Regions from separate parts of the Comamonas terrigena NBRC 13299 genome, predicted to be linked through region 2. Evidence: predicted binding sites of a transcription regulator. Region 2 holds the regulator's gene; the other holds the start of a gene.
What was found. Region 2 encodes NrdR, which represses ribonucleotide reductase genes. Its sites were predicted from a motif close to CACNANATNTNGTG; they were not measured.
Positions count from the first base shown of each region.

Region 1: CT3_RS17685 (ribonucleoside-diphosphate reductase subunit alpha) is a predicted target of NrdR. The motif match lies at 13,409-13,422, and genes of this name have one in related genera.

Region 1 covers NZ_AP019749.1:3,879,682-3,895,246, forward strand. Annotated here, with positions in the region: gene CT3_RS17615 (multidrug effflux MFS transporter) at 1-1,178, shown strand, start outside; gene CT3_RS17620 (MOSC domain-containing protein) at 1,189-2,082, opposite strand; gene CT3_RS17625 (FAD-dependent monooxygenase) at 2,189-3,310, shown strand; gene CT3_RS17630 (DsbC family protein) at 3,405-4,118, shown strand; gene CT3_RS17635 (M61 family metallopeptidase) at 4,206-6,131, shown strand; gene CT3_RS17640 (enoyl-CoA hydratase) at 6,255-7,034, shown strand; tRNA gene CT3_RS17645 (tRNA-Met) at 7,061-7,137, shown strand; tRNA gene CT3_RS17650 (tRNA-Met) at 7,346-7,422, shown strand; gene flhD (flagellar transcriptional regulator FlhD) at 8,154-8,480, shown strand; gene flhC (flagellar transcriptional regulator FlhC) at 8,526-9,068, shown strand; gene ffh (signal recognition particle protein) at 9,458-10,849, opposite strand; gene CT3_RS17670 (cytochrome C assembly family protein) at 11,210-12,007, shown strand; gene CT3_RS17675 (PP0621 family protein) at 12,004-12,237, shown strand; gene ampD (1,6-anhydro-N-acetylmuramyl-L-alanine amidase AmpD) at 12,393-12,974, shown strand; gene CT3_RS17685 (ribonucleoside-diphosphate reductase subunit alpha) at 13,504-15,565, shown strand, end outside.
Region 2 covers NZ_AP019749.1:3,311,783-3,327,347, forward strand. Annotated here, with positions in the region: gene CT3_RS15155 (DUF748 domain-containing protein) at 1-445, opposite strand, end outside; gene CT3_RS15160 (lytic transglycosylase domain-containing protein) at 1,161-1,982, shown strand; ZMP/ZTP riboswitch at 2,150-2,328, shown strand; gene glyA (serine hydroxymethyltransferase) at 2,363-3,610, shown strand; gene nrdR (transcriptional regulator NrdR) at 3,638-4,087, shown strand; gene CT3_RS15175 (VTT domain-containing protein) at 4,281-5,255, shown strand; gene aroC (chorismate synthase) at 5,325-6,422, opposite strand; gene CT3_RS21445 (hypothetical protein) at 6,678-7,280, shown strand; partial or broken gene CT3_RS21450 (diguanylate cyclase domain-containing protein) at 7,454-7,822, shown strand; gene CT3_RS21455 (putative bifunctional diguanylate cyclase/phosphodiesterase) at 7,954-8,748, shown strand; gene CT3_RS15190 (CBS domain-containing protein) at 8,832-9,302, opposite strand; gene CT3_RS15195 (O-acetylhomoserine aminocarboxypropyltransferase) at 9,556-10,854, shown strand; gene CT3_RS15200 (GNAT family acetyltransferase) at 10,854-11,276, shown strand; gene CT3_RS15205 (alpha/beta fold hydrolase) at 11,302-12,108, shown strand; gene CT3_RS15210 (PoNe immunity protein domain-containing protein) at 12,214-13,095, shown strand; gene CT3_RS15215 (alpha/beta fold hydrolase) at 13,121-13,927, opposite strand; gene CT3_RS15220 (Mpo1-like protein) at 14,118-14,498, shown strand; gene CT3_RS15225 (YihY family inner membrane protein) at 14,617-15,565, opposite strand, start outside.

The DNA of each region.
Region 1 (15,565 bases), 570 kb from region 2:
CCGTGCTGCTGGCCGTGCTGGGCATGCTCGGCCCCTTCGCCATCGACACCTACCTGCCCGCGTTCTCGGGCATTGCGCGGGCGCTGGACGCCACGCCGCTGCAGATGCAGCAAACGCTGTCGGCCTATCTGTTCGGCTTTGCCTTCATGAACCTGTTCCACGGGGCCCTGGCCGACAGCTTTGGCCGCCGCCCGGTGATCCTGGGCGGTCTGGCGGTGTTCACCCTGGCATCGGCCGGCTGCGCGCTGTCGCAGGATATCGGCCAGCTGGTGTTCTTCCGCGCGCTGCAAGGCCTGTCCACCGGCGCAGGGGTGGTGGTCTCGCGCGCCATCGTGCGCGACATCTTCCCGCCCACCGAGGCCCAGCGGGTGATGAGCCAGATCACCATCTTCTTCGGCGTGGCCCCGGCCATCGCCCCCATCATGGGTGGCTGGCTGTTTGTGCACCTGGGCTGGGCCAGCATCTTCTGGCTGCTGACAGGCATCGGCGTGGTGCTGCTGGCCGTCAACTGGCGGCAGCTGCCCGAATCGCTGCATGCCAGCCAGCGCCAGCCCTTTGACGTGCGCCACCTGATGCGCGGCTATGGCGAGCTGTGCACCGATCCGCGTTTTCTGCTGCTGGCCCTGGCCAGCGGCGTGCCGTTCAACGGCTTTTTTCTCTACGTGCTGTCGGCCCCGGCGTTTCTGGGCGACCACCTGGGCCTGGGCCCCACGCAGTTCTTCTGGCTGTTCCTGCTGACCATTGCCGGCATCATGGGCGGCGCCTGGGTCAGCGGCCGGCTCGCCGGACGCATTGCGCCCAAGCGGCAGATCCGCCACGGTCTGCTGATCATGACCGTGGTCTCCATCGCCAATGTGGTGGCCAATCTGCTGCTGCCGGCCCATGTCGGCTGGGCGCTGCTGCCGGTGGGCATCTACGCGTTCGGCTGGTCGCTGATGGTGCCGGTGGTCACGCTGCTGGTGCTGGATCTGTACCCGCTGCGCCGGGGACTGGCGTCCTCGCTGCAGGCCGTGGTGGGGTCGACCGCCAACGGCCTGGTGGCCGGCGTGCTGGCTCCGCTGGTCATGCATTCCACCGCGGCCCTGGCCCTGGGTTCGGCCGCGCTGATGGCCATCGGCCTGCTGTCGTGGATCTATCTGCACCACCGCTGGCCGGAGATCGGCCGCACGGCCGCGTGAAGCACCCGTCCTAGTCGAACGCCAGCTCGCCCACCATGGGCTGGCCGGCTTCCAGCACCAGGCCGGCCCCCTGCAGCACGATGGCATTCATGCCGAAGGTGATGGCGCCGTCCATGCGCGCATCTGCACGGTAGGCCGCCAGCGCGGTGCTCACGTCCAGGCTGCTTGCGGCGGTAGCGGGGTCGATGTCCGGAATCGGGCAGCGCGTGCAGGGCTTGACCGGGCGCAGCGTGACCACGCCGCCCGCGGTGCGGATGTGCAGCTGGGCCAGATGGTCTTCCTCATGGGCCTCCAGCCCGTCCAGCACCAGGTTGGCGCGAAAGCGCAGCAGGTCCACATGCGGACCACCGGCAGACTGCACGCGTTCGGCCAGCTCGGAGCCTGCCGCGGTGGTGGTCACCAGCAGCGGGTAGCCATCGGCAAAAAAGGTACTGGCGGCCACATCGCCCGTCCATTTGCGGCTGCACGGGCGCTGGCGGCTGCGGTCAAAGCGCACCAGACGGCAGTCCGTGCCCAGGAAGGCACTCAGCCACCCTGCCACCGCATCGCCCTGGTCGTGGCCGGTCACGCGGTCGTCCCACACCTCCACCTGCTGCAGGGCGGCCTCGGCCGGCGGCTGCACCACATGGCGCACCTGGCCGGGGGCCTGCAGCGCCAGCACTTCGCCGCCATCCAGCAGCTCGGGCTGGATCAGCACCATGCGCGGGTGGCTGCGCTGGGTCAGAAACACGCCCTCCGGATCGACCACCATCCATTCCCGGTCCTGGGCCAGCCCGGTGGCGTCCAGCCGCACCGCGGGCACTTGCACCCCGGCGCAGGATTTGACCGGGTACACCCACAGCTGGGCAATGCGGCCCTGCACATCGGCCGAAGTCTCCACCGCATCCCATGATGCTGCTGCCATTTTTTCGTCTCCTTCTGATCTGACCCCGGTCTGCCCGGTCCCGCGGGTGATTGGAACATGGCAGCACGCCAGCGGGGGCCAGCGCCGCCCTCCTACAATGCAGGCCATGGCGCAATCCTTTGACGTATGTATCCGTGGGGCCGGCATTGTGGGCCGCACCCTGGCCCTGTTGCTGGCGCGCGAGCGGCTGCGTGTCGCCCTGGTTGCCACCCCGCCTGCCCCTGACGCAGCGCGCGATGTGCGTGCCTATGCGCTCAACACCAGTTCCAGGCAGCTGCTGGCCTCGCTGCGGGTCTGGCCCGACCCCGTCCACGCCACCGCACTGCGCCACATGGAAGTGTTCGGCGATGAAGGCGGCAGCGTGCATTTCGATGCCGGCGCCCAGTCGGTCGATGCCCTGGGCTGGATCGTCGATGTGCCGGCGCTGGAAAACCGCCTGGTCGAAGCCGTGCGCTACCAGCCGCTGGTCGAAGTGGTCGAGCGCCCGGTGGACGCCCCGCTGACCGCCATCTGCGAGGGCCGTGCCAGCAGCACACGCAGCGAATTCGGCGTGGAGTTTGACGTCACCCCCTACCCCCAGCACGCCCTGGCCACGCGCCTGGTCTGCGAAAAGCCGCACGGCCAGGTGGCCCGCCAGTGGTTCAGCGCCGACGGCATCCTGGCCTTGCTGCCGCTGGACGGGCCCGAAGGCCACACCGTGGCCGTGGTCTGGTCCACCGCTCCCGAAGCCGCCCAGCAATGGAAAGATGCGGCGCCCACCGATTTCACCACCCGGCTGCAGGAGCTGAGCCAGCACGCCCTGGGCACGCTGGAGCTGCAAGGCCCGCGCCTGACCTGGCCGCTGCAGCAGGCCGTGGCCCGCCGCTGGAGCGGTGTGCAGCCCGGCAACCCGGCCGCCAGCTGGGTGCTGGCCGGCGACGCCGCCCACAATGTGCACCCGCTGGCCGGCCAGGGCCTGAACCTGGGCCTGGCCGATGTGCAGGCCCTGGCGCGCATCCTGCAGGAGCGCGATGCCTGGCGCAGCACCGGCGACAGCAAGCTGCTGCGCCGCTACGAGCGCGAACGCAAGGCCGGCCTGGCCCCGATGGGACTGGCCATGGACGGGCTGCAGCAGCTGTTCAGCCGGCCCGAAGCGCCGCTGCAGGCGCTGCGCAACTGGGGCATGCAGGCGTTCGAGCGCAGCGGCCCGCTCAAGGACTGGATGGCCCGCCAGGCCATGGGCCTGTGACCCTGGAGGGCACCTCCCGGCGCTGACCGGGGAACCTTTGCCGCCCAGGCCACCCCAACCCTTTGTTTTTGCCTCTTATTGCACGGTTGTATTCATGAAGCTGATTCCCTCTGCCCTGCTTGTCGCCGCAGCCCTCACCCTGGGCCTGGGCGCCCATGCCCAGGACGCCAATCTGAAAAAGACCCTGGCCGAGCGCATTCCGCAGCTGGACAAGATCGACGAGATCCGCCCCACGCCCATGCAGGGCCTGTACGAGGTGCGCATCGGTACCGACCTGTTCTACACCGATGCCAAGGGCAACTACCTGATCCAGGGCGAGCTGATCGACACCAAGGCCCGCCGCAACCTGACCGAAGACCGCATCACCAAGCTGACCGAGGTGCAGTTCAAAGATCTGCCGCTGCAGGACGCCTTCACCGTCGTGCGGGGCAAGGGCGAGCGCAAGCTGGCCGTGTTCGAAGACCCGAACTGCGGCTACTGCAAGCGTTTCGAGCGCGACATGCAGAAGGTGGACAACGTCACCATCTACATGTTCCTCTACCCCATCCTGAGCCCGGACTCGGCCGAGAAATCGCGCAACATCTGGTGCTCCAAGGACAAGGTTACCGCCTGGCACGACATGATGCTGCGCGACAAGGCACCGGCCGCCGCCAGCTGCGATGTGACGGCCCTGCAGCGCAACCTGGCCCTGGGCAAGAAACACAAGATCACCGGCACCCCCACGCTGATCTTTGAAGACAACAGCCGCGTGCCCGGAGCCATCCCGGCTTCCGAGGTGGAAAAACACCTCGCCGCCGCCAAACGCTAAGCCCCTGGGGCCTGCCGCCGTGCAGGCCCTGTTCTTTTTTGCGGCGCGGCCGCCAGGCACGCCGCCCTCTCTCTCGCCGACGCCGCCATGTCCACATCCCTCCCCAAAAATACCGCCCCATCGGACCCCAAGCTGTCGGCAGCGGCAGCGCACGCCGTGTCCACCGAGGCCCTGGAGCCGCCCCATGCCCCGCTGCAGTACCGGGTGGAAGCCCTGGACCTGCACGCCCACCTGTTTGCCGTGCGCCTGCGCATTGCCGCGCCCCAGGCCGGCCAGCAGCTGTCGCTGCCGGTGTGGATTCCGGGCAGCTACCTGGTGCGCGAATTCGCCAAGAACCTGCAAGGGCTGAAGGCGACCCAGGGCCGCAAGGCCATTTCCGTGCAGCAGCTGGACAAGCACCGCTGGCAGCTCGACTGCAAGGCCGGCCAGCCGGTGGAGCTGCACTGGCAGGTCTGCGCCTATGACACCTCGGTGCGCACCGCCTGGCTCGACAGCCGGCGCGGCTTTTTCAACGGCACCAGCCTGCTGCTGCGTGTGCATGGCCAGGAGCGCACCCCGCATGCATTGGAAATCGCCCGCTCTGCCGCCACCCCGGCCGACTGGCTGCTGGCCACGGGCCTGACACCCCATGCGGTGGACGCCCAGGGCTTTGGCCACTATCTGGCGGCCGACTATGACGAGCTGGTGGACTGCCCGGTGGAACTGGGCGCCTTCTGGCAGGGCCGCTTCACCGCCTGTGGCGTGCCCCACCGCTTTGTGGTGGCCGGCGCCCCGGCCAGCTTTGACGGCGACAAGCTGCTGCGCGACACCCAGACCATCTGCGAAGAGGAAATCCGTTTCTGGCATGGCAAGGGCAAGAAGCCGCCGCACCGCAGCTACGTGTTCATGCTCAATGCCACGGACGACAACTACGGCGGGCTGGAACACCGCAACTCCACCGCGCTGATCTGCGGCCGGCGCGACCTCCCGCGCAGCGCCAGCGCCCTGGGCGAAGGCGGCAAGCAACCCGAGGGCTACACCACACTGCTGGGCCTGATCAGCCACGAGTACTTCCACACCTGGAACGTCAAGCGCCTGCGCCCGGCCGAATTTGCCCGCTACGACTACAACGCCGAGAACTACACCCAGCTGCTGTGGTTCTTCGAAGGCTTCACCAGCTACTACGACGACCTGCTGCTGCGCCGTGCCGGCCTGATCGACAACGCCCAGTACCTGGCCCTGCTGACCAAGACCATCAACCAGGTGCAGCAGACGCCCGGTCGCCAGGTGCAGAGCGTGGCGCAGTCCAGCTGGGACGCCTGGGTCAAGTACTACCGCCAGGACGAGAACACCGCCAACGCCACCGTCAGCTACTACACCAAGGGCTCGCTGGTGGCCCTGTGCCTGGACCTGGCACTGCGCCGCGAAGGTCCGGTCACGCTGGACCAGGTGATGCGCGGCCTGTGGACCCGCTGCCACGGCGGCCCGATGGCCGAGGCCGATGTGCTGGCCGTGCTGCAGGAGCTGACGGGCCGCAGCTGGGAAACCGAAATCGCCCAGTGGGTGCACGGCACCGGCGAGCTGCCGCTGGCCGAACTGCTGGCCGCCCACGGCGTGCTGCTGCAGGCCGACCGCCCGGCCCTGGCCCAGCAACTGGGCCTGCGCGTGCAGGACAAGCGCAGCGTGCTGATCAAGACCGTGCTGCGCGGCGGCCTGGCCGAACAGGCGGGCCTGATGGCCGGCGACGAATGGCTGGGCGTGGAGCGCGCAGGCGGCGACGGCTGGCGCCTGAGCAAGCTGCAGGACCTGCCGCTCTACACCCGCCCGGGCGAGGTGGTGACGGCCCTGGTCGCCCGCGACCACCAGCTGCTGCGCCTGTCGCTGCAATTGCCGGCTGCGGCCAAGGCGGCCGCCCGGCCGGCGCTCAAGCGCTCGGGCAAATCGCCGGCAGCGCCCGACACGGAAACGCCGGCCAACATCAAGCTGGGCATGCAGGATGCCGCCGTGGCCGCCAAATGGCTGGCGGCACAGTGAAGCGCTGCCTGCCCGCCAGCGCCGCTGTTTCAGGGTCTGGCCGTAGGTGACTGTACGGACGGGCGGCTTGGGTATAGTTTCTCCATCCACCCGTCCTATAAACATACCTACGGAGATAGCCCCTTGGCCTACGAAACCATCGAAGTCCGCGTCGAAGCGGACAAAGTCGGCGTCATCACCCTGAACCGCCCCAAGCAGCTCAACGCCCTGAACGACCAGCTGATGAACGAGCTGGGCGAGGCGCTGAAGGCCTTCGAGGCGGACGAAAAGATCGGCTGCATGGTCATCACCGGCAGCGAGAAAGCCTTTGCGGCCGGCGCCGACATCAGCGCCATGGCCAAGTACAGCTTTGCCGATGCCTACCGCGGTGACTTCATCACCCGCAACTGGGAAACCATCCGCAGCATCCGCAAGCCCGTGATCGCCGCCGTCAGCGGCTTTGCCCTGGGCGGTGGCTGCGAGCTGGCGATGATGTGCGACTTCATCATCGCCGCCGACAACGCCAAGTTCGGCCAGCCCGAAATCAAGCTGGGCGTGATCCCCGGCGCCGGCGGTACGCAGCGCCTGCCCCGCGCCATCAGCAAGAGCAAGGCCATGGACATGTGCCTGACGGCCCGCATGATGGACGCCGCCGAGGCCGAGCGCAGCGGTCTGGTCAGCCGCGTGGTGCCGCTGGACAAGCTGATGGAAGAAACGCTGGCCGCAGCCATCACCATCAGCGGCTTCTCGCAGATCACAGTGATGGCCGCCAAGGAAGCCGTGAACCGCGCCTATGAAGGCCAGCTCTCCGACGGCCTGATGTTCGAGCGCCGCCTGTTCCATTCCCTGTTTGCCACCCAGGACCAGAAGGAAGGCATGGACGCTTTCCTGAACAAGCGCCCGGCGAACTTTACCAACCAATAAAAGCTGGTATATAATTTCTGTCTGTCGGTCGTATAGCTCAGTTGGTTAGAGCGCAGCATTCATAATGCTGATGTCGTAGGTTCAAGTCCCACTACGACCACCAGAATCCCTGAAACCCGCAATGCGCAAGCCTTGCGGGTTTTTCTTTGCCTGCACGCTGTGCGGTGCTTTGCCGCCCCTGCGCCGTGGCGGGGCGCAGCCCCGGCAAGGGCATGGCGCTGCAGACCGGGCTGCTGCGCAGCGACCGGACACAAAAAATTGCCCACTTTCGTGCGGGGCCACCTTTTTTCCCCCTAGAATCGCGCCCTGTCGGTCGTATAGCTCAGTTGGTTAGAGCGCAGCATTCATAATGCTGATGTCGTAGGTTCAAGTCCCACTACGACCACCAGGACACCCAAAACCCGCAGTGCGCAAGCCCTGCGGGTTTTTTCTTGCGTGTGCGGCCTAGCCGCCCCTGCCATACACAGTAGCCATCCGCACGCCGTCATCCAGGCAAGCGCCCCAGCACCAGTACAGCAAGTTCGAAACCGCTATCTACACCGGCTGCCGTTTGTCAGCAATGGACTACAGCCCTGGCTTTTGCAGCACCTGCGGCCGATCCGGTCTACGGCACCGGCCTGCAAGCCGGTGGTTACCGACTGGACCACAAGACGTTACAAGTCGGGTGACCGGCTTATCTCGGCGGATGGTGTTGGCGATGACTGCCGGCTCCCGACACACACCGTAGCGCTGCCCAGAAAAACAATAAATACCTTCATTTTCAACAACTTGCAATACCAACCCATGCATGCAACGGGACGCCATTTGGTGGATTTCGCAAAGCTACATAAAGAGCGCATCCGCTGGATTGACGTCTTTTTGTAACATTTATCCACGTATCGATGTGCGCTACGAGCCGGTACAGTCTGTCCCTGTCAATGCCATGAAGATGGCCGCCATGTCAGATAAATTCCTACACGCAAGGTGAGGGAACCAGACTCCGCGCACCGACGCACCCTGACTTCAGTTCCCCCATTGGGTTCTTCACAATCCATTCCATCAGATCGACAACAGCGCAAGACCGCAGCGATCTGAAAGACCAATCACTTTTGACTGGACTCCAAAGGAAAGGAACACCCAATGAACAACGACCAACTGCTCGCCGAGATCCGTGAAGCCAACCTCACCTACCTGATGCTGGCGCAAACCCTGATCCGCCAAGACAAGGCAGAAGCCGTGTTCCGTCTGGGCCTTAATGAAGACGCCTGCGACATCCTGGGTGCCCTCTCCGCCGCACAAGTTCTGAAGCTCGCCTCCCGCAACACCTTGCTGTGCAGCTTCCGTGTGGACGACGAACTGGTCTGGAGCCTGCTGACCAACCACAGCAGCAACAAGATCGGCAACGAAGCCACCAACACGCTGCACGCCAACATCCTGATGGCCAGCCGCGTCTCCGAAGTGCTGTAAGGCACACGCTGATTGCCCCACGCAACCACACACGGAGAAACCACCATGGCCACCACCACCAAGAGCGTGCTGAACGAGTCCAAGCAGATCGAACGCGCTGCCATGCTGATCGGCATGGGCGCCCGCATGCAGGTGCTCGAGTCCGAAACCACGCTGTCGTATGAGCGCCTGATCCGCCTCTACAAGGAAATCGCAGGCAAGTCGCCGTCCAAAGGCCAGCTGCCGTTTTCCACCGACTGGTTCCTGACCTGGCAAGAAAACATCCACAGCTCGCTGTTCCTGAACATCTACGAATACCTGTCCAAGGGTGTGGAGCTGGATGCAGTGGAGCAACTGACCAAGGCCTACCGCCTCTACAGCGAACAGATCGAAGCCGCCGGCCTGGATCTGATGCTGTCCTTCACCCGCGCCTGGCGCCTGGTGAAGTTCGTGGACGCCAATATGCTGACCCGCACCAAGTGCTCCAAGTGCTCCGGCATGTTTGTGACCGAACCCTATGAAAACGCACGCCACTACGAATGTGGCCTGTGCAACCCGCCGGCCCGTGCCGGCAAGAGCAAGAGCGCAGGTGCGCTGATGCTCCACTGATTCACCCGTTCCCCTTTGGAAAACTCAACGCTTTCCGATTCATACCGCCCCGTCGCAAGACCGGGCGGTTTTTTTATGGGCGCCTGAAATAAAGGCGACGGGCGCACCGCATCTCCTACAGCGTGCTTCGCAGCGCCCGCTGCTCGTATCCGGCACAAGCGCTGGCACCGCCAAGGCGGCAGATAACGTCACATCCAGGTCCACCGCACGCCCCAGCGCCCTGTGGCTCGATCGCCAGCCCAGCCGCCAGAACTCGGTCTGGTCATCCGCCGCAGCACGGCGGCACAGACCGCCGGCCCCCACCAAGCGGGCATGAAAAAGGCGCCTGTTGCAGGCGCCTGGTACACACACCGCGCTGCCATGCAGACAGCGCAGGCAGCCAAGAAGGCTCAGAACGGCAGCTTGGGCATGCCACCGCCACCCATCATGCCCTTCATGGCTTTCATGCCACCCATCTTCTTCATCATCTTCATCAAGCCGCCGCCCTTCATCTTCTTCATCATGGTCTGCATCTGCTCGAACTCCTTAAGCAGGCGGTTCACTTCCTGCACCTGCACGCCTGCGCCGTCGGCAATGCGCTTCTTGCGGGTGGCCTTGATGATTTCGGGTTTCTTGCGCTCCCTGGCGGTCATGGAGCAGATGATGCCTTCCTTGCGCTTGATTTCGCGCTCGGCCTTGTCCATGTCCACGGCGCCGGCCTTGGCGGTCAGCTCGGAAGGCAGCTTGTCCATCAGCGTGGACAGACCGCCCATCTGCTTCATCTGCTGGATCTGGGCCAGAAAGTCGTTCAGGTCAAACCCGTCGCCACTCTTGACCTTTTCGGCCAGCTTCTGCGCGGCCTCCATGTCCACGCCCTTGGTGACCTGCTCCACCAGGGCCACGATATCCCCCATGCCCAGCACGCGCTGGGCGTGGCGGTCGGCATCGAACACTTCCAGGCCGTCGATCTTTTCGGACACACCGGCAAACTTGATGGGCGCACCGGTGATCTGGCGCACCGACAGGGCCGCACCACCGCGCGAGTCACCATCCAGCTTGGTCAGCACGATACCGGTCAGCGGCAGCGCTTCCTTGAAGGCCTTGGCGGTGTTGATCGCATCCTGGCCCTGCATGGCATCGACCACGAACAGGGTTTCGACCGGCTTCAAGGTGGCATGCAGGTCCTTGATTTCGGCCATCAACAGCTCGTCAATGGCCAGGCGACCGGCCGTGTCCACCAGCAGCACGTCGAAGAAATGCTTCTTGGCGTAGTCCAGCGCAGCCACGGCAATGTCGTGCGGCTTCTGGTCGGGCGTGGAGGGGAACCATTCGGCACCGGCCTGGGCGGTGACGGTCTTGAGCTGTTCGATGGCCGCAGGGCGGTACACGTCACCCGAGACCGTCAGCACCTTCTTCTTGCGCTTTTCGATCAGGTGCTTGGCCAGCTTGGCGGTGGTCGTGGTTTTACCGGCACCTTGCAGGCCGGCCATCAGGATGATGGCCGGCGGCTGGGCATTCAGGTTGATGTCGGCCACGCCCTCGCCCATGGTGGCGGAGAGTTCGGCATTCACGATGCCCACCAGGGCCTGACCGGGCTTCAGACTGCCCAGCACCTCCTGGCCCAGCGCCTTTTCCTTGACCCGGGCGATGAAGTCGCGCACCACGGGCAGGGCCACGTCGGCTTCCAGCAGGGCCATGCGCACTTCGCGCAGCATGTCCTGCACATTGGATTCGGTGATGCGGGCCTGGCCCCGCATCTCCTTGACGAGTCGCGAGAGTTTGTCGGTGAGTGCGGATGCCATAGCTGTCTGTTCCGGGGAAGAGTGGGTCGTGCTGCTGCCAAGGCAGGCTGGGTGCCTGCGCAGCAGGGCCGGGGAAATATCGGTTGCCGCAGGTCCAACCAGCGACAAAGGAGGTGGACGCGCGTGCGCCCCCGGGCGTAAGTGCCAATTTTACATGCCCCACCCCTGCGCTGCCGCACACAGGGGAACGCCGCAGCCGCCCGGGGCGGCATGGCGCCTGCCCGGAAGCCCATGGGCGCCGGCGCCCCGCCCCCGCCCGGCGGACAAACTGTGGTTTTCTGCGGCGCTTGGCCGCATTTCTGATGCTGACTTGCGCCCGCACAGCGGCGCAGCAGCTACGCCGACGGCTATCATCCAGATATGGTTCCGACCCCTTCTTCCTTGCCTGGCTGGGGCATGTCCATGGCCGCCATCCTGGCCTATGCCGTGCCCGCGCTGGGCATACGCCACCTCACGCCTGCCAAGGCCCGGCTGGCCCTGCGTTGCGCCTGGGTGCTGCACGGCCTGGCGCTGGTCTTCACCCTGCTGAACAGCCCGCCCCATTTTGGCTTTGCCCCGGCGCTGTCCATCACAGCCTGGCTGATGCTGACGGTGTACGCCGTGGAGCAGCAGCTCTTTCCCCAGATGCGGGCCCGCTGGGTGCTGGCCGCACTGGGCGCCGTCACGGTGGCCCTGGCCCTGGTGTTCCCGGGCCACCCGCTGCATGTCCAGGCCTCGGCCTGGTTGCCGCTGCACCTGGCGCTGGGCATTGCCTGCTATGGGCTGTTTGCCGCCGCCGTGGTGCACGGCGCACTGATGAGCCAGGCCGAGCAGCGCATGCGCACCGGCGCCGAATCCGACAGCGGCATGCCGCTGCTGCTGCTGGAGCGGCTGACCTTCCGCTTTGTGACGGCCGGCTTCATCCTGCTGACGGCCACGCTGCTGGCCGGCTGGCTGTTTGGTGAACAGCTCTACGGCCACGCCTGGCGCTGGGGCCACAAGGAAATCTTTTCCCTGCTGAGCTGGCTGGTGTTTGCCGTGCTGCTGGTGGGCCGCGGCCGCTTTGGCTGGCGCGGCAACCATGCGGTGCGCATGATCTATGCCGGCGCGCTGCTGCTGCTGCTGGGCTATGTGGGTTCGCGCTTCGTGCTGGAAGTGGTGCTGGGGCGCTTGCAATGAAATACCTGCTGGTGATCGCCGTGGTGGCGGTGTTCTATCTGTATTGGAAGAAGCAGCGCCAGTCGCTGCGCCCCCCGGCGCCACCGTCCCAGCCCACGCTCGCGCCGCCCCAGCCCATGGTGGCCTGCGCCCACTGCGGCCTGCACCTGCCGCAGCGCGATGCCCTGAGCGATGCACAGCAGCAGTCCTACTGCTGCGAGGCGCACCGCAAGCTCGGCCCCCGCCCCTGAACCGGCGGACACCAGGGCCCAGGCCTGACGGCAGCAAGGGCCCCGCCACCGCCAGGCAGCAGCACTCCGCCCGGGTCTGCGGCGGCAGCAAATGCGCTATCGTGTGAACCGTTTGCAGACTCCCCTGGCGCCCGAAGCGGCAGACCCTTCTTCCCATGGACTTTGACCCGCCTGAGTGGCGTGACGGCTGGCTGTCCGGCGTGCGCCACCTGCCTTCGCCCAATTTCGGCCCCCGCCCTGCCCAGGCGCAGATCGATCTGCTGGTGGTGCATTCCATCAGCCTGCCGCCAGGCCAGTTTGGCACCGGCTGCGTACAGCAGCTGTTCACCAACCAGCTGGACTGGGACGCCCACCCCTACTTCCAGGGCATCCGCGGGCTGGAGGTGTCCTCGCATTTCTTCATCGAGCGCACAGGCCAAATCTGGCAGTTTGTCAGTGCCGACGCGCGCGCCTGGCATGCCGGCCAGTCCAGCTGGCGCGGGCGCGGCAACTGCAATGACGACTCCATCGGCATCGAGCTCGAAGGCCTGGAAGGCCTGGGCTTTGAAGACGCCCAGTACACCAGCCTGCTGCAGCTGAGCGAAGCCATTGGCCAGCATTACCCGCTGCAGCATATCGCCGGCCACGAGCACATTGCCCCCGGCCGCAAGCAGGACCCCGGCCCCGGTTTTGACTGGCCGCGCCTGCAGCACCCCTTGCAGGCCCGCCACCCGGATTGGCAGTTTCCACCGGCCTAGCCCCCTGCGTGCGTTCCACGCCGCCAGCAAGGTCATTGCGCTGTGCCCATGCCGCGCACCGCCCGCCACGGCGCCTTCTCCTTCTGCTTGGTGCGTACCCACACCCATGCCACGGCGCACCGTGACGGCATGGGTAGGCAGACTTTCGCCCCCATGCGCTGCGTCAATCCCCATTGACCACAGGCTGCAGCCAAAACGCGACGCCCGGGCGGCAGACACGCCCCCGGACCACCGGTGCACACAATGCCGGTGCGCCATTGCCCGGCGCCATGGCCTGCCACCCCGCATGGCTTGCGGACTTTCCCCGGCAAAGCACCAGCGGGCGGGCGCTGCCAGCGTGTCAAGCCCCTGGCGCCACAGATTTTTTCCCGCTTCCGGCTTGGCAGCACAGGCCTGCGCAGTACACTACCCCTAGTGCTCGGCAATCGATCGAACACTACATCTAGTGTGCAACATCTTGTTGCAACTACCGCATTCAGACGCAGGGCCCCACAGCCGTCGGCCCCGCCATCCCAATCAAGAGGAACCCATGCAAGACGCACCGAATACCCTGTCTGCCGACCAGCCCACGACCACCCAGGTAGCGCTGGAGACCTACCAGGTGATCCGCCGCAGTGGCGATGTCGTGCCTTTTGCTCCGCAGAAAATCGCCACCGCCGCCACCAAGGCCTTCCTGGCCGTGCGCGGCGCCCAGGGCGCTGCGTCCGCCAGCGTGCGCGAAACCGTCGACAGCCTGACCCACGCCGTGATCCGCGCCCTGGTGCGTTCGCGTCCGGGCGGCGGCACCTTCCACATTGAAGACATCCAGGACCATGTGGAACTGGGTCTGATGCGTGGCGGTCACCAGGATGTGGCCCGCGCCTATGTGCTGTACCGCGAAGCCCGCAACCAGGAACGCGCCGCCGCCAAGAAGAAGGCCGAGGAAGAAGCCGCAGCCGCTGCAGCCCCCAAGCCCACGCTGCACGTGACCGACAACGGCCAGCGCCAGCCGCTGGACCAGGAACGCCTGCAGGCCCTGTTTGAAGCCGCCTGCCGCAACCTGAACCCCGATATCTCCGCCGCGCCCATCCTGAGCGAGACGCTGCGCAATCTCTACGACGGCGTGCCGCTGGCCGAGGTCTACAAGGCCGCCATCCTGGCCGCCCGCACCCTGATCGAGACCGATCCCGACTACACCTATGTCACCGCCCGCCTGCTGCTGCACACCATCGTGCGCGAAGTCATGGGCCGCGATGTGCAGCCGGCCGACATGGACGCAGCCTATGCCGACTACTTCCCCGGATTCATCCAGAAGGGCGTGGACAACGAGCTGCTCAACCCCGAGCTGCTGAAGTTCGACCTGCCTCGCCTGGGCAAGGCACTGAAGGCCGAGCGCGACCAGCAATTCGACTACCTGGGTCTGCAAACGCTGTACGACCGCTACTTCCTGCACGTGCGCAAGACGCGCATCGAACTGCCGCAGAGCTTCTTCATGCGTGTGGCCATGGGCCTGGCGCTGCAGGAGTCCGACCGCGATGCCCGCGCCATCGAGTTCTACGAACTGCTGAGCTCGTTCGACTTCATGTCTTCCACGCCCACGCTGTTCAACAGCGGCACGCTGCGTTCGCAGCTGTCGAGCTGCTACCTGACCACTGTGTCCGACGACCTGGGGGGCATCTACGACGCCATCAAGGAAAACGCGCTGCTGTCCAAGTTTGCCGGCGGCCTGGGCAACGACTGGACCAATGTGCGCGCCCTGGGCGCCCGCATCAAGGGCACGAACGGCGAATCGCAAGGCGTGGTGCCTTTCCTGAAGGTGGTCAACGACACGGCTGTGGCGGTGAACCAGGGCGGCAAGCGCAAGGGCGCTGTCTGCGCCTACCTGGAAACCTGGCACCTGGACATCGAAGAATTCCTGGAACTGCGCAAGAACACCGGCGATGACCGCCGCCGCACCCACGACATGAACACGGCGAACTGGATTCCCGACCTGTTCATGAAGCGCGTGGTGGAAAACGGCGAATGGACCCTGTTCTCGCCTTCCGACGTGCCCGAGCTGCACGATCTGTTCGGCCAGGCTTTCGAGAAGGCCTACACCGCCTACGAAGCCAAGACCCAGACCGGCGAAATCACGCTGTTCAAGCGCGTGCCCGCCGTGGATGTGTGGCGCAAGATGCTGTCCATGCTGTTCGAGACCGGCCACCCCTGGATCACGTTCAAGGACCCTTGCAACATCCGCTCGCCCCAGCAGCATGTGGGCGTGGTGCACTCCTCCAACCTGTGCACGGAAATCACGCTGAACACCAGCGACAGCGAAACCGCCGTCTGCAACCTGGGCTCCGTGAATCTGGCACGCCACATCACCAACGGCGCCATCGACCACGCCAAGCTGCGCAAGACCATCACCACGGCCATGCGCATGCTGGACAACGTGATCGACATCAACTACTACGCCGTGGACAAGGCCCGCGACTCCAACATGCGCCACCGCCCGGTGGGCATGGGCATCATGGCCTTCCAGGATGCGCTGTATGAAATGCGCACCCCCTACGCCAGCCAGGCTGCCGTGGAGTTTGCCGACGCCGCCATGGAAGCGGTCTGCTACTACGCCT
Region 2 (15,565 bases):
GCGGCAGGTCGCCGCTGCTGTCTTCCTTCTTGTCAGCGCCCAGCTTGTCCAGAATGTCCTGGATATCCAGTTTGCCGGGCTCCAGCTGGGCCAGGCGGATGTGGGGGGAGTCGAGCTGGATGGCATCCACCACCGGGCCCCAGCGCAGTAGAGAAGACAGCTCTGCATCTATATAGATACGCGCTATGGAAACCTGGGGTTCCGGTTGGCCGTCGGCTCCAGCCAGTGCGAGGTCGTGCAGGCTCAGCTCCATGGTCCAGGGGGAGAACTCCACCTTGCCCACGGTCAGCGCCCGGCCCAGGGCCTGGCTGCCTTGTTTTTCAATCAGCTGCTTGGCGGCCCAGGGGAAGCTCAGCCAGGTGAGCAACCACAACGCCACGACCGCAGCCGCACCCCACCCCAACCTGCGCCACAGCGTGGCACTGCGCCAAAATTGCAATTGCATGCTTATGCACCTTCTCCTTGTGCATGGAATCTATCGTGTTCGCCGTGTTTGCACCAGAAACTGCCTGCACTGGACAGTGAAAGAGTGCAAAAACACGAAAGCCCGGATGCCAGCTATGCCGACGTCCGGGCTTCACGGCAGGCGCAAAGGCCGGTGCCGCTAGAGCATCAGGGAGAGGATCGTCCCCGCATGCCCGGAAGCAATGATTGCTTCCATGGTGCCTTTCTTCCTCTTCACCTGCCACTGGCACCTAGCTGGTCCATGGCAATCGGGTTCCGAGGTTTCTGGCGATGCCTGCGCGTTGCAGACGACTCCAATGTAATCACCGCCATCGGCGAAATCAATCGTTTCTGACAAACTCTTTCATCTGTTTGATAGCGAACGCTCACTGCAGCCTGATCTCCCGGACTTCAGGGGGCCGAGTACCACATCCGCCTCAAAAAACTGGATGCACATACAGTTTTTATATACATTAAAATCATAACAGATAATTTTGATAGTATTGACCTGGAATTTAGCACCCCACTAGAATCCGCCCACTTTTGCTTTGAGTCATTTTTTTGACGTTTTTTGCTGCTTTTTGATCGCGCTCTTTTTCGCGATCCTCCCGCGCTCCTCCTGCATGGACCGCAGCACCACCCCACTGGGCGCCACCCTGTGAGCCGCCGGACCTCCGAGTCCACGGTCGCATAGGCACCCCCACGAAAGGAATGCTATGCCTGCATCTGCACAGGTAGTTTCCGGCTTGCGCACGTTCGCCAAGGACGTTGCCGACGGATTCATTGAAATCACTCACAACGGTTTTGCCCTGCTGGGTCTGGCCGTGGCCTTTGCCGCCATCCTGCTGATCAGCCGCCCTGACCTGCGCCACTCCGGCGAGGCCCAGCTGCGCGACTGGCTGCAGGCGCGCCAGGTGGCCACGCTGGGCACGCCGGTCGAACCGGATGCCGTGGAACGTGCCACCGCCACCAATCCGACGGAGCTGCCCAAGGAGCAGGCCGCCGTGGCGTACTGGCTGAGCAAGAAGTACCGCGTGGCCGCCGAGCCGCTGGCGGTGCTGGTCTCCGAAGCCTATGAGCTGGGCGAACGCAACCAGCTCGATCCCACGCTGATCCTGGCCATCATGGCCATCGAATCCAGCTTCAACCCCTTTGCCCAGAGCTCCGTCGGTGCCCAGGGCCTGATGCAGGTGATGACCCGCGTGCACACCGACAAGTACGAACACTTCGGCGGCCAGCTGGCGGCGTTCGACCCGGTGAGCAATCTGCGCGTGGGCGTGAAGGTGCTCAAGGAATGCATCGCCCGTGCCGGCTCGCTCGAAGGCGGTCTGCGCTACTACGTGGGCGCGGCCAACCTGCCCAACGACGGCGGCTACGCCTCCAAGGTGCTGGCCGAGCATGCACGCATCCGCCAGATCGCAGGCCGCCCTGCACCGGCAGCAGCCCCCGCCAAGCCGGCGCTGGTGGCCAAGGAAGCCGCGCCCAGCACCGTGGCTGCGGCCGATGTGGTGGCCGACGGCAAGCTGCTGGTCAACTGAGCCGCCCTCTGCTTTCCCCTTTTCCAGCCGGCGCAAGCCGGCTTTTTCATGTGCGCGGTGCACGGGCTGCACAGGGCCACGCACCACCGCTGCGGCGGTACAAACCCAGGCCTGGAAACAGGCCCTTGCGGGTCAAGCCGCAAGGGCCGCGCTGGCTCCGCTACACTAATGGGGTACGCAACTGGCGATAGGCGCGGTTTATCGAGAACCGCGCTGACGTGGAACCACGGTGTGGCGCTCCTCCCGATGAGCACCAGGCCCGACAACCACCGGGGAGCGTACCGCCCAGGCTGCGCCAACACGGAATCGCCTGCCGCGTGTTTAGCCGTTCGCCTGGGCAGCCCTTGGATTCAAGGGAATATCAAGTTCACAGGACTGCCATGTTTCAACGCACCGATACCGTCGAGAAAGTCGACCCCGAACTGTTTGCCGCCATCCAGGCTGAAAACCATCGCCAGCAAGAGCATATCGAGCTGATCGCCAGCGAGAACTACTGCTCGCCCGCCGTGATGGAAGCCCAGGGCTCCCAGCTGACCAACAAGTACGCCGAAGGCTACCCCGGCAAGCGCTACTACGGCGGCTGCGAGAACGTGGACGTGGTCGAACAGCTGGCCATCGACCGCATCAAGAAGATCTTTGGCGCTGAAGCCGCCAACGTGCAACCCAATTCCGGCTCCCAGGCCAACCAGGCCGTGCTGATGGCGTTCGCCAAGCCCGGCGACACCATCATGGGCATGAGCCTGGCCGAAGGCGGTCACCTGACCCACGGCATGCCGCTGAACATGTCCGGCAAGTGGTTCAACGTGGTGTCCTACGGCCTGAACACCGACGAAGCCATCGACTACGACAAGATGGAAGCCCTGGCGCGCGAGCACAAGCCCCGCATCATCATCGCCGGCGCTTCGGCCTACGCCCTGCGCATCGATTTCGAGCGCTTCGCCAAGATCGCCAAGGAAGTCGGCGCCATCTTCTGGGTGGACATGGCCCACTATGCCGGCCTGATCGCCGCTGGTGTGTACCCCAACCCCGTGCCCCACGCCGACGTGGTCACCACCACCACCCACAAGAGCCTGCGCGGCCCCCGTGGCGGCGTGATCCTGATGAAGGCAGAGCACGAGAAGGCCCTGAACAGCGCCATCTTCCCCGGCCTGCAAGGCGGCCCGCTGATGCACGTGATCGCCGGCAAGGCCGTTGCGTTCAAGGAAGCCCTGACCCCCGAGTTCAAGGCCTACCAGGAACAGGTGGTGAAGAACGCCAAGGTGATGGCCGACACGCTGACCGAACGCGGTCTGCGCATCGTCTCCGGTCGCACCGAAAGCCACGTGATGCTGGTGGACCTGCGTGCCAAGGGCATCACCGGCAAGGCTGCCGAAGCCGCGCTGGGTGCAGCCCACATCACCATCAACAAGAACTCCATCCCCAACGACCCGGAAAAGCCGATGGTAACCAGCGGCATCCGCGTGGGCACCCCTGCCATGACCACCCGTGGTTTCAAGGAAGAGGAAGCCCGCATCACCGCCAACCTGGTGGCCGATGTGCTGGAGAACCCCACGGACGAAGCGAACCTGGCTGCCGTGCGCGCCAAGGTGGCCGCACTGACCGCCAAGTTCCCCGTCTACAGCAAGTAAGCGGCTGCCCCGCCGACGGACTGCGCCATGAAGTGCCCTTTCTGCAGCCACCCGGACACCCAGGTCGTCGAGACCCGGGTCTCCGAAGATGGCAGCTTCATTCGCCGCCGTCGGCAGTGCGGGGATTGCGCCAAGCGCTTTACCACCTACGAACGCCCGGATGTGGCCTTCCCCGCGGTGGTGAAGAAGGATGGCCGACGCATAGACTACGACCGCAGCAAGCTGCAGGGTTCGTTCCGCCTGGCGCTGCGCAAGCGCCCGGTGCCGGCGGGCCAGGTGGATGCGGCCATGGAACGCATCGAGGAACAGCTGCTGACCTCGGGTGTGCGCGAGCTGCCTTCCAGCCGCATCGGCGAGCTGGTGATGAACGAGCTCAAGAAGCTGGACAAGGTGGCCTATATCCGCTTTGCCAGCGTCTACCGCAGCTTTGAGGACATCGAGGACTTCAAGCACCTGGTGGACGAAGTGCGCAACTGAAGCCGTTGCGCCACCGCGCCCCGACCGGCCGCCCGCCCTGTGCGAGGCGGCTTTTTCTTGCCCGGGCCAGGGCCCGCCCCGGGATTGTTCCGCCGCTGGAACACAGTCTTCCATGCCAAACACCTAGGCAAGGCAGAAAGCCCCACGTAGCATGGCGGACTGCAGCCGCCCGCACGGCGGTCTGCCTGCTCCCATGGATATCGACACCTCCACACTTCGCACCGCCCTCACGCTCTACGCCCCCGGCGTGGTGTTTGCCAATGTGCTGCTGCAGCAGCTGGGCCTGCCGGTTCCCGTGCTGCCCACGCTGCTGCTGGCCGGCAGCCTGGCCGCCAGCAGCCCGCGGCTGGCGCTGCTGTGGGGCACGGCCGTGCTCGCCGCCATGCTGGCCGACCGGGTCTGGTATCTGGTGGGACGGCGCTTTGGCACCCGCGTGCTGGCGTGGCTGTGCAAGCTCTCCCTGACGCCCGACAGCTGCATCAGCCAGACCGCCGACCGTTTTGGCCACTGGGGCCCCTGGTCGCTGCTGCTGGCCAAGTTCATCCCCGGTTTTTCGGCCGTGGCCGCCCCCATGGCCGGTGTGCTGCGCATGCCCGTGCCCCGCTTCACCCTGGCCGCGGCCAGTGGTGCCGGGCTGTGGGCCGGCGTGGCACTGGGCCTGGGCTGGCTGCTGCGGCGCCAGGTGGACGCGGCCCTGGCACTGCTGCACACCCATGGCCCGCTGCTGGCCGTGGTGGCCGTGCTGCTGCTGGGCCTGTGGCTGGGCTGGAAGCTGGTGCGCCGCCAGCTGTTTCTGCGCCTGGCCGCCATGCCTTCGGTCACCGCGGCGCAGTGGTGGCAGGCCCAGACCTCGGCCCAGCCGCCGCGCCTGCTGGATCTGCGCGGCCCGGCCCTGATTGCCGAGCTGGGCCCGATCACCGAGGCCCATGCCGTCACCCTGGCCCAGCTGCCGCGGCTGGTGCGCCACTGGCCGCGCGAGACGGCCATCGTCACCCTGTGCGCCTGTCCCCACGATGCCACGGCCGCCCGCGCTGCGCAGCGGCTTCGGCGCCTGGGCTTTGTCCATGCCCGCCACCTGCAAGGCGGCTTCGAGGCCTGGCAGGCGCTGCAGCCCAGCGCCTCCACCCCGGCCTCCACTGCCCCGGTGCTGGCCGCGGCGGCCTCCTGAAATGCACAACGCCCCACGGCGCAGGCCGGTGGGGCGTTGGGAGCAAGCGCGAAAGCCGCTGCCGCAGATTCAGGGTGCTGCGGCCGGGATGGGGTTCAGCGGTAGGCTGACATCGCCGCACTGGGCGCGGTGGCGCAGCGCATGGTCCATCACCACCAGCGCCAGCAGCGCTTCCGCAATCGGTGCCGCGCGGATGCCCACGCAGGGGTCGTGGCGGCCCTTGGTGATGACTTCGGTGCTCTGCCCGTGGATGTCGATGGATTCGCGCGGGCTGATGATGGAGCTGGTGGGCTTGATGGCGATCGCGACTTCCAGGTCCTGGCCGGTGCTGATGCCACCCAGCACGCCGCCGGCGTTGTTGGAGCGGAAGCCTTCGGGGCTGAGCGAATCACCGTGCTCGGTGCCGCGCTGGGCCACGCTGGCAAAGCCGGCACCGATTTCCACGCCCTTGACGGCGTTCAGGCCCATCATCACATAGGCGATTTCAGCGTCCAGCTTGTCGTACAGCGGCTCGCCCAGGCCCACCGGCATGCCGGTGGCCTGCACGCGCAGCTTGGCGCCGCAGCTGTCACCGGCCTTGCGCAGGGCGTCCATATAGTCTTCCAGCGCCTGCACATCGGCCTGCGGGGCGAAGAAGGGGTTGTGGGGCACATGCTCCCAGCTCTCGAAGGCGATGGGCAACTCGCCCAGCTGGGTCATGCAGGCACGGAATTCGGTACCGAACTGTTCCTTGAGCCATTTCTTGGCCACGGCGCCGGCGGCCACCGTGGGCGCCGTCAGGCGGGCCGAGGAACGGCCGCCGCCGCGCGGATCGCGCACGCCGTACTTGTGCCAGTAGGCGTAGTCGGCATGGCCGGGGCGGAAGCTCTCGGAAATGTTCGAGTAGTCCTTGCTGCGCTGGTCGGTGTTGCGAATCAGCAATGCGATCGGGGTGCCGGTCGTCACCCCCTGGTAGACGCCGGAGAGTATCTCGACCGCATCGGGCTCGTTGCGCTGCGTCACATGGCGGCTGGTGCCGGGACGGCGGCGGTCCAGCTCGCTCTGGATGTCCGCCTCGCTCAGCTCCATGCCCGGCGGGCAGCCGTCGATCACGCAGCCGATGGCCGGTCCATGGGATTCACCAAAATTGGTAACGGTAAAAATAGTGCCAAGGGTATTGCCGCTCATGGGCGGCGATTATGCCCTTGCATCCGGCGCCCCCCTGGCGAGCATGGGCAGTCCCCCTGAACAGGGTTAGCATGTGCCATCCCGACGCCCTCATTCGCCCGCATGAACCAGCCCTCCGCGCCCGTGCCCGGCCCTGCCCTGCTTCAGCTTCTGGACAGAAGCGACGCCGCCTGGATCGTGACCGACACGCAGTACCGCACCTGCTAGGTCAATGCCGGCTTCGAGCGCCTGTTCGGCTGGAGCGCCCAGGAGGCCATCGGCCAGCGCCCGCTGCAGCTGCTGCAGGCGGATCCGCAGCATGCGCCGCTGCCGGCCCATGTCCAGGAGGCTTTGGACCGCCACGGCCGCTTTTGCGGCGATGTGCAGCTGCTGCACCGCGACGGCCATGCCATCTGGGTGGCGGCGGCCATCAACCGCCTGCCGCAGTCCGGTGAAGCCATGGTGTTCACCGACATCACCTTCTCCAAGCGTTTCGAGGCGCTGCAAAAGCAGGCGCTGGAGGACGCAGCCCATGAGCGTCCGCTGCCGCAGCTGCTGCACAGCCTGTGCCGGGACGTGGAGCGCATCGCCCCTGAGCTGGCAGTGGGCGTGCTGCAGGTGGACGAGCAAGGCTGCCTGCACCCGCTGGCCTGCCCCAGCCTGCCGCGCGCAGCGCTGGAGCGCCTGGACGGCATGCACAGCGCCCCCGACATGGGCGCCTGCAGCGCGGCCGCCTTCCTGGCCCAGCCGGTGACCGATGCCGATCTGCGCCAGGGCCAGCCGCAGCTGCAGGGCCTGCAGCAGAGCCTGGTCGATGCCGGCCTGCTGGCCTGCTGGCCTGCTGGGTCTCGCCCATCTTCAACCATGACCGCCAGGTGATCGGCGTGTTCGCCCTGTACTTCCGCGAGCCGCGCAGTCCCAACGCCTTGCACCATCGCATTGCACAGACCTGCATCCACCTGTGCACCGTGGCCATGGAACGCGAGCGTTCGCGCGAACGTATCCACCAGCTGGCCTACTACGACCCGCTGACCCAGTTGCCCAACCGCTGCATGTTCCACCGCAGCGCCACCGACGCCCTGTACGCCGCCCAGGGCCGTGCCGGCGCACTGCTGTTTGTGGACCTGGACCGTTTCAAGCTGGTCAACGACAGCCAGGGCCATGCGGCCGGGGATGCCCTGCTGTGCGAAGTGGCGCAGCGCATCCGCGCTGCGGCCCGCCCCGGCGATGTGCTGGGCCGCCTGTCCAGCGACGAATTCGCGCTGCTGCTGCCCCACTGCAGCGCCGCCGAGGCCGAAACCGTGGCCAGGCGCCTGCTGGAGCGCATTGCCGAGCCCTTCACCATTGGCGATGCCGTGAATATTCCGCACGCCAGCGTGGGCATCTGTGCCTACCCGGAAGACGGCACCGACATCCACACCCTGCTGCGCCATGCCGACCAGGCCATGTACATAGCCAAGCAGCAGGGCCGCCAGCGCTGGCAGCGCTTCACCCGGCCATCAACCAGTTCACCCAGGACCGCGTGGCCATGGAGCACGCGCTGCGCGCCGCCATGCACAACGGCCAGCTGCAGCTGCACTACCAGCCCCAGGTGCTCAGCAGCCAGCCCGAGCGCCTGCATGGCGTCGAGGCACTGGCCCGCTGGAAGCACCCGGAATGGGGTTATGTCTCGCCGCTGCGTTTCATCGCCGTGGCCGAAGACGCCGGCATGATCCAGGAGTTCACCAGCTGGGTGATGGAATCCGCCTGCCGCCAGCTGGCCGCATGGCGTGCGGACCACGTGGAGGTACCCCAGGTGGCGATCAACCTGTCCACCAAGAACTTCCACGAACCGCAGTTCGCCCAGTCCGTGGCCGATGTGCTGCGCCGCCACGGCCTCACCGCCAAGGACCTGGTGCTGGAGATCACCGAGAGCGTGATGCTGGACGCCAGCCCCGCCACGCTGGCCAATCTGGATGCCCTGCACCGCCTGGGCCTGCAGCTGTCGCTGGACGACTTCGGTACCGGCTACTCCAGCCTGAGCTATCTGCACCGCCTGCCGATTTCCGAGCTGAAACTGGACAAGAGCTTTGTGCAGGACCTGAGCAACAGCGTGGCGGCCGAAGCGCTGATCCGCTCCGTGCTCGGCATTGCCCGCAGCCTGCACATGAAGGTGGTGGGCGAAGGGGTGGAAACCGCCGAGCAGCGCCAGTGGCTGCAGTTGCAGGGCTGCCCGGTGCTGCAGGGCTATCTGTTCTGCCGCCCGCTGGCGCCCGAGGCCCTGGTCACCTGGCTGCGGGGCGGCCATGCCCAGCCCCCCTTGGCAGCTCCCGCGGCACCCGCCACCGCCTACGATCCGGGTATCTGAGCGCGGCACGGCCCGGCAGCGCCCCATTGCAGATACAAAAAAGCCTCCATCCGGAGGCTCTTTTTGCATGGTGGAAACAGGTCTCAGGCCTGGCCCTGGGCCTGCTCGCGTTCGCTTTGCGCATCCGGCCAGTCGCGGATATAGGCCTTGAGCATGGTGTTCTCGAAGTTCTGGCTGTCCACCACGGCCTTGGCCACGTCGTAGAAGCTGATCACGCCCTTGACTTCACCCATCTCCATCACCGGCATGTAACGGGCGTGGCGCTCCAGCATCATGCGGCGCACCTCGTCCATCTCGGTTTCCAGGGTGCAGGTCAGGGGGGCATCGTCCATGGCGCTGCGCACCTGCAGCGTACCGACGGAGCCGCCGTTCTTCACAATGGCCTGGATCACTTCGCGGAAGGTGAGCATGCCGGCCACATCGCCGTGCTCCATCACGACCAGGGAACCGATGTCCTTGTCGGCCATGATTTCCACGGCGCGGGCCAGCGGCTCGTTGGGCGTGACGGAAAACAGGGTGCTGCCCTTGACGCGCAGGATGTCGCTCACTTTCATGTTCTGTGTCTCCGATACAGGTGAATGCCATGGCCCACCACGGCAGGCCCTGCGGCGAAATATAGCCGACTCTGCCGCTGCTGCAGGGCTGCGGACCCGCAGGCGTTGCATGCCATCGCCATCCCAGTCGCCCAAGCGCGTGCTTTTTGCGCCACGTCATGCCACCATAGGGGGTTTGACTGCCGCAGGCAGCTTTTTTGACGGCCTGCAGCCGCCTTTTCCGGCCCCGCAGCCCCTTTGACGGAGACACACCATGCCCGGTTACTCAGACCCCGGCTTTGACACCCTGAGCCTGCACGCAGGCGCCCAGCCCGACCCGGCCACCGGCGCACGCGCCGTCCCCATCCATCTGACGACCTCCTTCGTCTTCGAATCCAGCGACCATGCGGCCAGCCTGTTCAACCTAGAGCGCCCGGGCCATGTGTACAGCCGCATCTCCAACCCCACCAATGCCGTGCTGGAGCAGCGCGTCTCGGCACTGGAAGGCGGCGTGGGCGCGATCGCCGTGGCCAGCGGCCAGGCGGCGCTGCACCTGTCGGTTGCGACCCTGATGGGCGCGGGCAGCCACATCGTGGCCAGCACGGCCCTGTACGGCGGCTCGCAGAACCTGCTGCACTACACGCTGGCACGCTTCGGCATCGAGACCACGTTTGTGAAGCCCGGCGACATCGATGGCTGGAAGGCCGCCGTGCGCCCCAACACCAAGCTGTTCTTCGGCGAAACCGTGGGCAACCCCGGCCTGGATGTGCTGGACATTCCCACCGTCAGCCAGATCGCCCACGAAGCCGGCGTGCCGCTGCTGGTGGATTCGACGCTGACTTCGCCCTGGCTGATCAAGCCTTTCGAGCACGGCGCGGACATCGTCTACCACTCGGCCACCAAGTTCCTGTCCGGCCACGGCACGGTGATCGGCGGCGTCGTGGTCGATGGCGGCAGCTTCGACTGGGAAAAGTCGGGCCGCTTCCCCGAGCTGACCCAGCCCTACGACGGCTTCCACAACATGGTGTTCAGCGAGGAGTCCACCACCGGCGCCTTCCTGCTGCGCGCGCGCCGCGAAGGTCTGCGCGACTTCGGCGCCTGCATGAGCCCGCACAGCGCCTGGCTGATCCTGCAGGGCATCGAGACCCTGCCGCTGCGCATGGAACGCCATATGCGCAACACCGAAAAGGTGGTGCAGTTCCTGGCCAGCCACCCGCTGGTCAGCCGCGTGGGCCACCCCATGCTGGAGACCCACTCCTCCCACGCCCTGGCGCGCAAGCTGCTGCCCCGCGGCGCAGGCTCGGTGTTCAGCTTTGACATTGCCGGCAACCGCAACCAGGGCAAGAAATTCATCGAGACGCTGAAGGTCTTCAGCCACCTGGCCAATGTGGGCGACTGCCGCTCGCTGGTGATCCACCCTGCCAGCACCACGCACTTCCGCATGAGCGACGAGGCGCTGGCGCAAGCGGGCATCGGCCAAGGCACGATCCGCCTGTCGATCGGTCTGGAAGATGCCGACGACCTGATCGACGACCTCAAGCGCGCGCTGAAGGCCGCTGAAAAGGCGGCGTGATGGAGATACGGCCGTTCGACGCCGCAGATACCGACGCGGTGGTGCAGCTGTGGCATGACTGCGGCCTGACCCGCCCGTGGAACGATCCCCACCGCGACATTGCGCGCAAGCGCAGCGTGGCGCCGGAGCTGTTCTGCGTCGGCGTGGATGCCGGCGGCCAGTTGATGGCCAGCATCATGATCGGCTATGACGGCCACCGCGGCTGGATCAACTACCTGGCCGTACACCCGGCCCACCAACGCCAGGGCCATGCCCGCCGCCTGGTGCAGCACGCCGAGCGGCTGCTGACCGTGCGCGGCTGCCCCAAGCTGAACCTGCAGGTACGCGCAGGCAACGAGGCCGTGATCGCTTTGTACGAAAGCCTGGGTTATGCCAACGACCAGTCGGTCACCCTGGGCAAACGTTTGATTGCGGACATCTGAGCCCTGCCCCATTCGGAGAAAAACTATGCGAATCCAAGTCCAAGGCGCAGACATCTACGCCTACACCGGCGGCAAGGCCTTTGATGCCGCCAAACCCACCGCCATCTTCATCCACGGCGTGCTCTGCGACCACAGCGTCTGGGCGCTGCAAAGCCGCTACATGGCCAACCACGGCTGGAACGTGCTGGCCCTGGACCTGCCCGGCCACTGCAAGAGCGGCGGCACGCCCCCCCGGTCGGTCGAAGACGCAGCCACCTTCATCGGCCAGCTGATGGACGCGGCCGGATTGCAGCAAGCGGCCCTGGTGGGCCACAGCTGGGGCAGCCTGATTGCCATGGAAGCTGCGGCCCGGCTGCAGGACCGCATCAGCCACCTGGTGCTGGTGGGCACCGCCTTCCCGATGAAGGTCGCGCCGGCGCTGCTGGATTCGGCGCTGAACACGCCGGAGAAGGCCATCGCCATGGTCAACACCTTCTCGCGCGCCACGCTGTCCCCACCCAACGGTGCGGGCAGCTGGGTGTTTGGCGCCGGCATGGCCCTGGGCCGCCGGGTGCTGGCCAGCAATGCCGATGTCAACCTGCTGCACGCCGGCTTCACTGCCTGCGACAGTTATGCCGGCGGCGAAGCCGCCATGGGCGCCATCACCGCGCCGGTGCTGTTTGTGCTGGGCGAGCAGGACCAGATGACCCCGCCCAAGGCCGCCAAGGGCCTGGTCGACGCGGCCAAGGCCGCCGGCAAGACGGTGAAGGTGCAGACGATTCCCAACGGCCACAACCAGATGACGGAATCGCCCGACCCGACGCTGTTCGCCATCCGTGACTTTCTGAAGTAAGCCCGGCCCGGGCCCTGCCTGCGGCGGGCAGGGCCCGGGGGCGGTGCGCAGCCAGGCACGGTGCCGCGGCCAAAAAGCCGTGCACGGTCTGCCACACTGCACGCCATGACCGCTGCCTTTCCCCGTTCCCATCCGCTCGCCGACACCGTGGCGCATGCCACCACCCTTGCGCTGACGAACCTGCAGCCGCGCCGCAGCCTGCATCTGGCCGACAAGCAAGCCGACTGGCAGGAGGCCCTGACCACGCTGCAGCACTTTGCCGCCAGACCGGGCTACCAGGCACCGCTGCAGTTCCAGGCCTACGCGGCGCTGGAGAACTACTGGCAATGGCAGTCTGCAGGGCACACCGCCTGCCGGTTGCTGGTCTATGGCATCGACCTGGGCCTGCCTGCTGCGGCGCTGCGCGCCCTCTACCCCGGTATTGCCGCGCTGTGGTGCGACATGGCCGCCGTGGCCGACCACGCCCGCTACAGCATGGCGCAGGCCACCGATGCCCCTTATGGCGTGCCCGCCCCCCTTGCCACACGCACGGCGGCCTACCGCGATGCCGTGCTGCTGATGGCACTGGCAGTCCTCCTGGATGTGCCGGACGAGATACCCGCCCTGATGGAGCACGCCCTGGCCTTCGACACCGACCGCCTGCTGGACTACCTGAGCGCGGCGGCGCTGGATCTGGAGCAGGCCAGCGACGACCTCTTCCACCCGCGCCCCTACGGCGCACTGGCAGCGTTCTTTGACCAGTTGGGCGACGCGCAGCCCGATCCGCTGGTGGACTATCTGCAGTCCCAGTACAGCGACTTCCACCGCCAATCCCCTGCGCGGCAAAAAAAAGGTGCCCCCTGGCTGGGCACCGGCTACTGGGCGCTGGAAGTGGGCGCCCTGTCGGTGCTGTACGGCTGGGACGATGCGGCGCTGCGCGCCTGCCCGCACTACCCGGCCGATCTGGTGGACTTTGCGCGGGACCAGATGGACACGGACGGCCTGTAGCGCGCGGCGCGAGCGCCCTGCAGCCTTAGGCCAGCGGCTGCAGGAACTGCGCAATGCGCGCCACGATGCGTTCGGGTTGTTCGCGGTGCGGCACATGACCGCCCCCGGCCACGATCTCCTGCTCCACCGGCCCCGGCACCCAGCGGGCCAGGTTGCGTGGATGCACCAGCGAGCCGTATTCGTCCTGTTCGCCATGGATGGCCAGCACCGGACAGCGCACCTGCTCCAGCGCCCCCTGCAGGCTGTAGCCGGCAAAGGCCGGCGACAGCCAGGTGTCCACCCAGGCCGACAGCACCCAGGCGGCCTTGTCGCCATGGTATTTGGACAGGCGATCGAGCTGACCGGGCTGGGCAAACTGGTCGCGCGCCACGCGGATGCCTTCCAGCGTGCGGTCCTCGACAAAGGTCTGTGCCGATTCCGTCACCAGCGCCACGCACTGCTTCGGCCAGGCTGCGGCCACATGGGCCGCCATGCCGCCGCCCACGCTGTGGCCCAGCACCACAAAGCGCTCCAGCGCCAGGGCTTGCCGCAGCGCGGCAAAGTCGCCCTGCGCTTCCCGGGCCACGAAGTCAGCCTCCAGCGGGCCCGGAGCTGCATCCGACAGGCCGAAGCCCAGCCGGTCATAGGCCAGTACCACGCGCTGCGTGGCGTTGGCCAGCTGCGCCGGAAAGTCGCGCCACAGCGCCACGGAGCCCAGCGAGTCGTGCAACAGCACGATGGGCGCAGCAGCGACAGCGCCCAGGTCGGATGCCACGGCAACCGGCTGCCAGCGCTGCACCTGCAGCCCGCCACGGGGCGTGGCAATGCGAAAGGATTGGGTGTTTGCGGTCATCACATCTGCACAGAAAAAAGCCACCGCACCCACGCTGCGGCGACCGAATGTCGGGGCCTGTGGTGCACCTGGGCAATGTCCCGCTGGTGCCGCCGGTCGGTCCGCCGTATAAGAAACCCCGGAGCGCCGGGGCGCATGTCCCGTCCACGAACCAGCATAGCCGCTTGCTGGCACAACCAGGAGCCCCACCATGGCCGACATCCCTGCCACACCACCGCCCGGCGTCGCCCCTGCGACCGACACGGGCAGCCCTGCCCCGGCAGTGGACCCGCGCAGCCTGCACCGCTTTGCCGACTTCTATCCGTTCTACCTGTCCGAGCACAGCGACAGCCGCTGCCGGCGCCTGCATTTCCTGGGCTCCAGCCTGGGCCTGCTCTGCCTGGCGGCGGCGCTGTGGTGGCGCCAGCCCTGGTTCGTGTTGCTGGGCCTGGTGCTGGGCTATGCCTGTGCGTGGATCGGCCACTTCGGCTTTGAGCACAACCGACCCGCCAGCTTCAAGCGCCCGCTCTACAGCTTCCTGGGCGACTGGCGCATGTATGCCGATATGTGGCGGGGCAAGGTGCCGTTCTGAGCGCTGCAGCGACCGCGTAGGTTGCGTCAGCCTGTGCGGCAGGCGTACCAGCCTCGGATTCCAGGGAGGCTGTGCGCCCCACCCCTCTTCAGCGGGGTGAATCGCCTCGGAGGCCGCTTCAGGGGGCCGTGGACGGTGTGGTCGACGCGCTGGATGTGGTGGCCACCGCTGCGCTGCCAGGGCCGGGCGCGGGCGTGCCCACTTCATCGCCCGGCAGGTTGCTGGGGATCTGCGGCAACGCCTGGCGCAGCGTCATCTCCTCCCAGCCCGCGCGCTGCCACAGTGCGGCCGTGCTGTCGCTGCGCACCAGCAGCAACTGCGACAGCAACGGCGCCAGCAAGGTGGTGTCGGGGTCGGCCAGCAGCACATAGCGGGGATCGCTCTCTTCCAGGTAGGCCGTGCCGTTATCGGGCATGGCCCCCACCCAGCGCAGGGCGGTCAGCGCCTCCAGCGCCGGCTCCAGCTGCAACCGGTCCACACGCAAGCGCTTGGCCAGGGCCAGACCGGGCATGCCGCGCTGCATCTGGCCGCGCAGCGGCTCCAGCGCCGCCATGACTTCCAGCGCCAGCTCGAAATCCCAGCCCTGGTCGTCGGCCTTGCGCGCCATGCCGGTCAGCAGGCTGGGCAGGTAGGCGGCAATCACTGCCCCCAGCAGGAAGATCACCCAGCACACATAGATCCAGATCAGCAGAATCGGCAGCGTGGCGAAGGTGCCGTAGATGACCGAGTACGTGGGCACGCTGGCCAGGTACAGGCCCAGCACCTTCTTGGCCAGCGCCATGCCCAGGGCCACGAACAGCCCGCCGGCCCAGGCGTGGCGCCATTGGACCGGGGTGTTGGGCACAAAGTGGTAGAGCGCGGCCATGGCGGCCGACAGCAGCATGAATTCGACCGAGTTGAAGGCCCACTGCACAGCCGCCGGCAGCTCGGCCACCAGGCCTTTGGACGCCGACAGCACATAGGAGGTGGTGGCAATGCTCACCCCCATCAGCAGCGGCCCCAGGGTCAGCACTGCCCAGTACACCAGCAGGCGCTGGCCCAGCGGGCGCAGGCGCTGCACGCGCCAG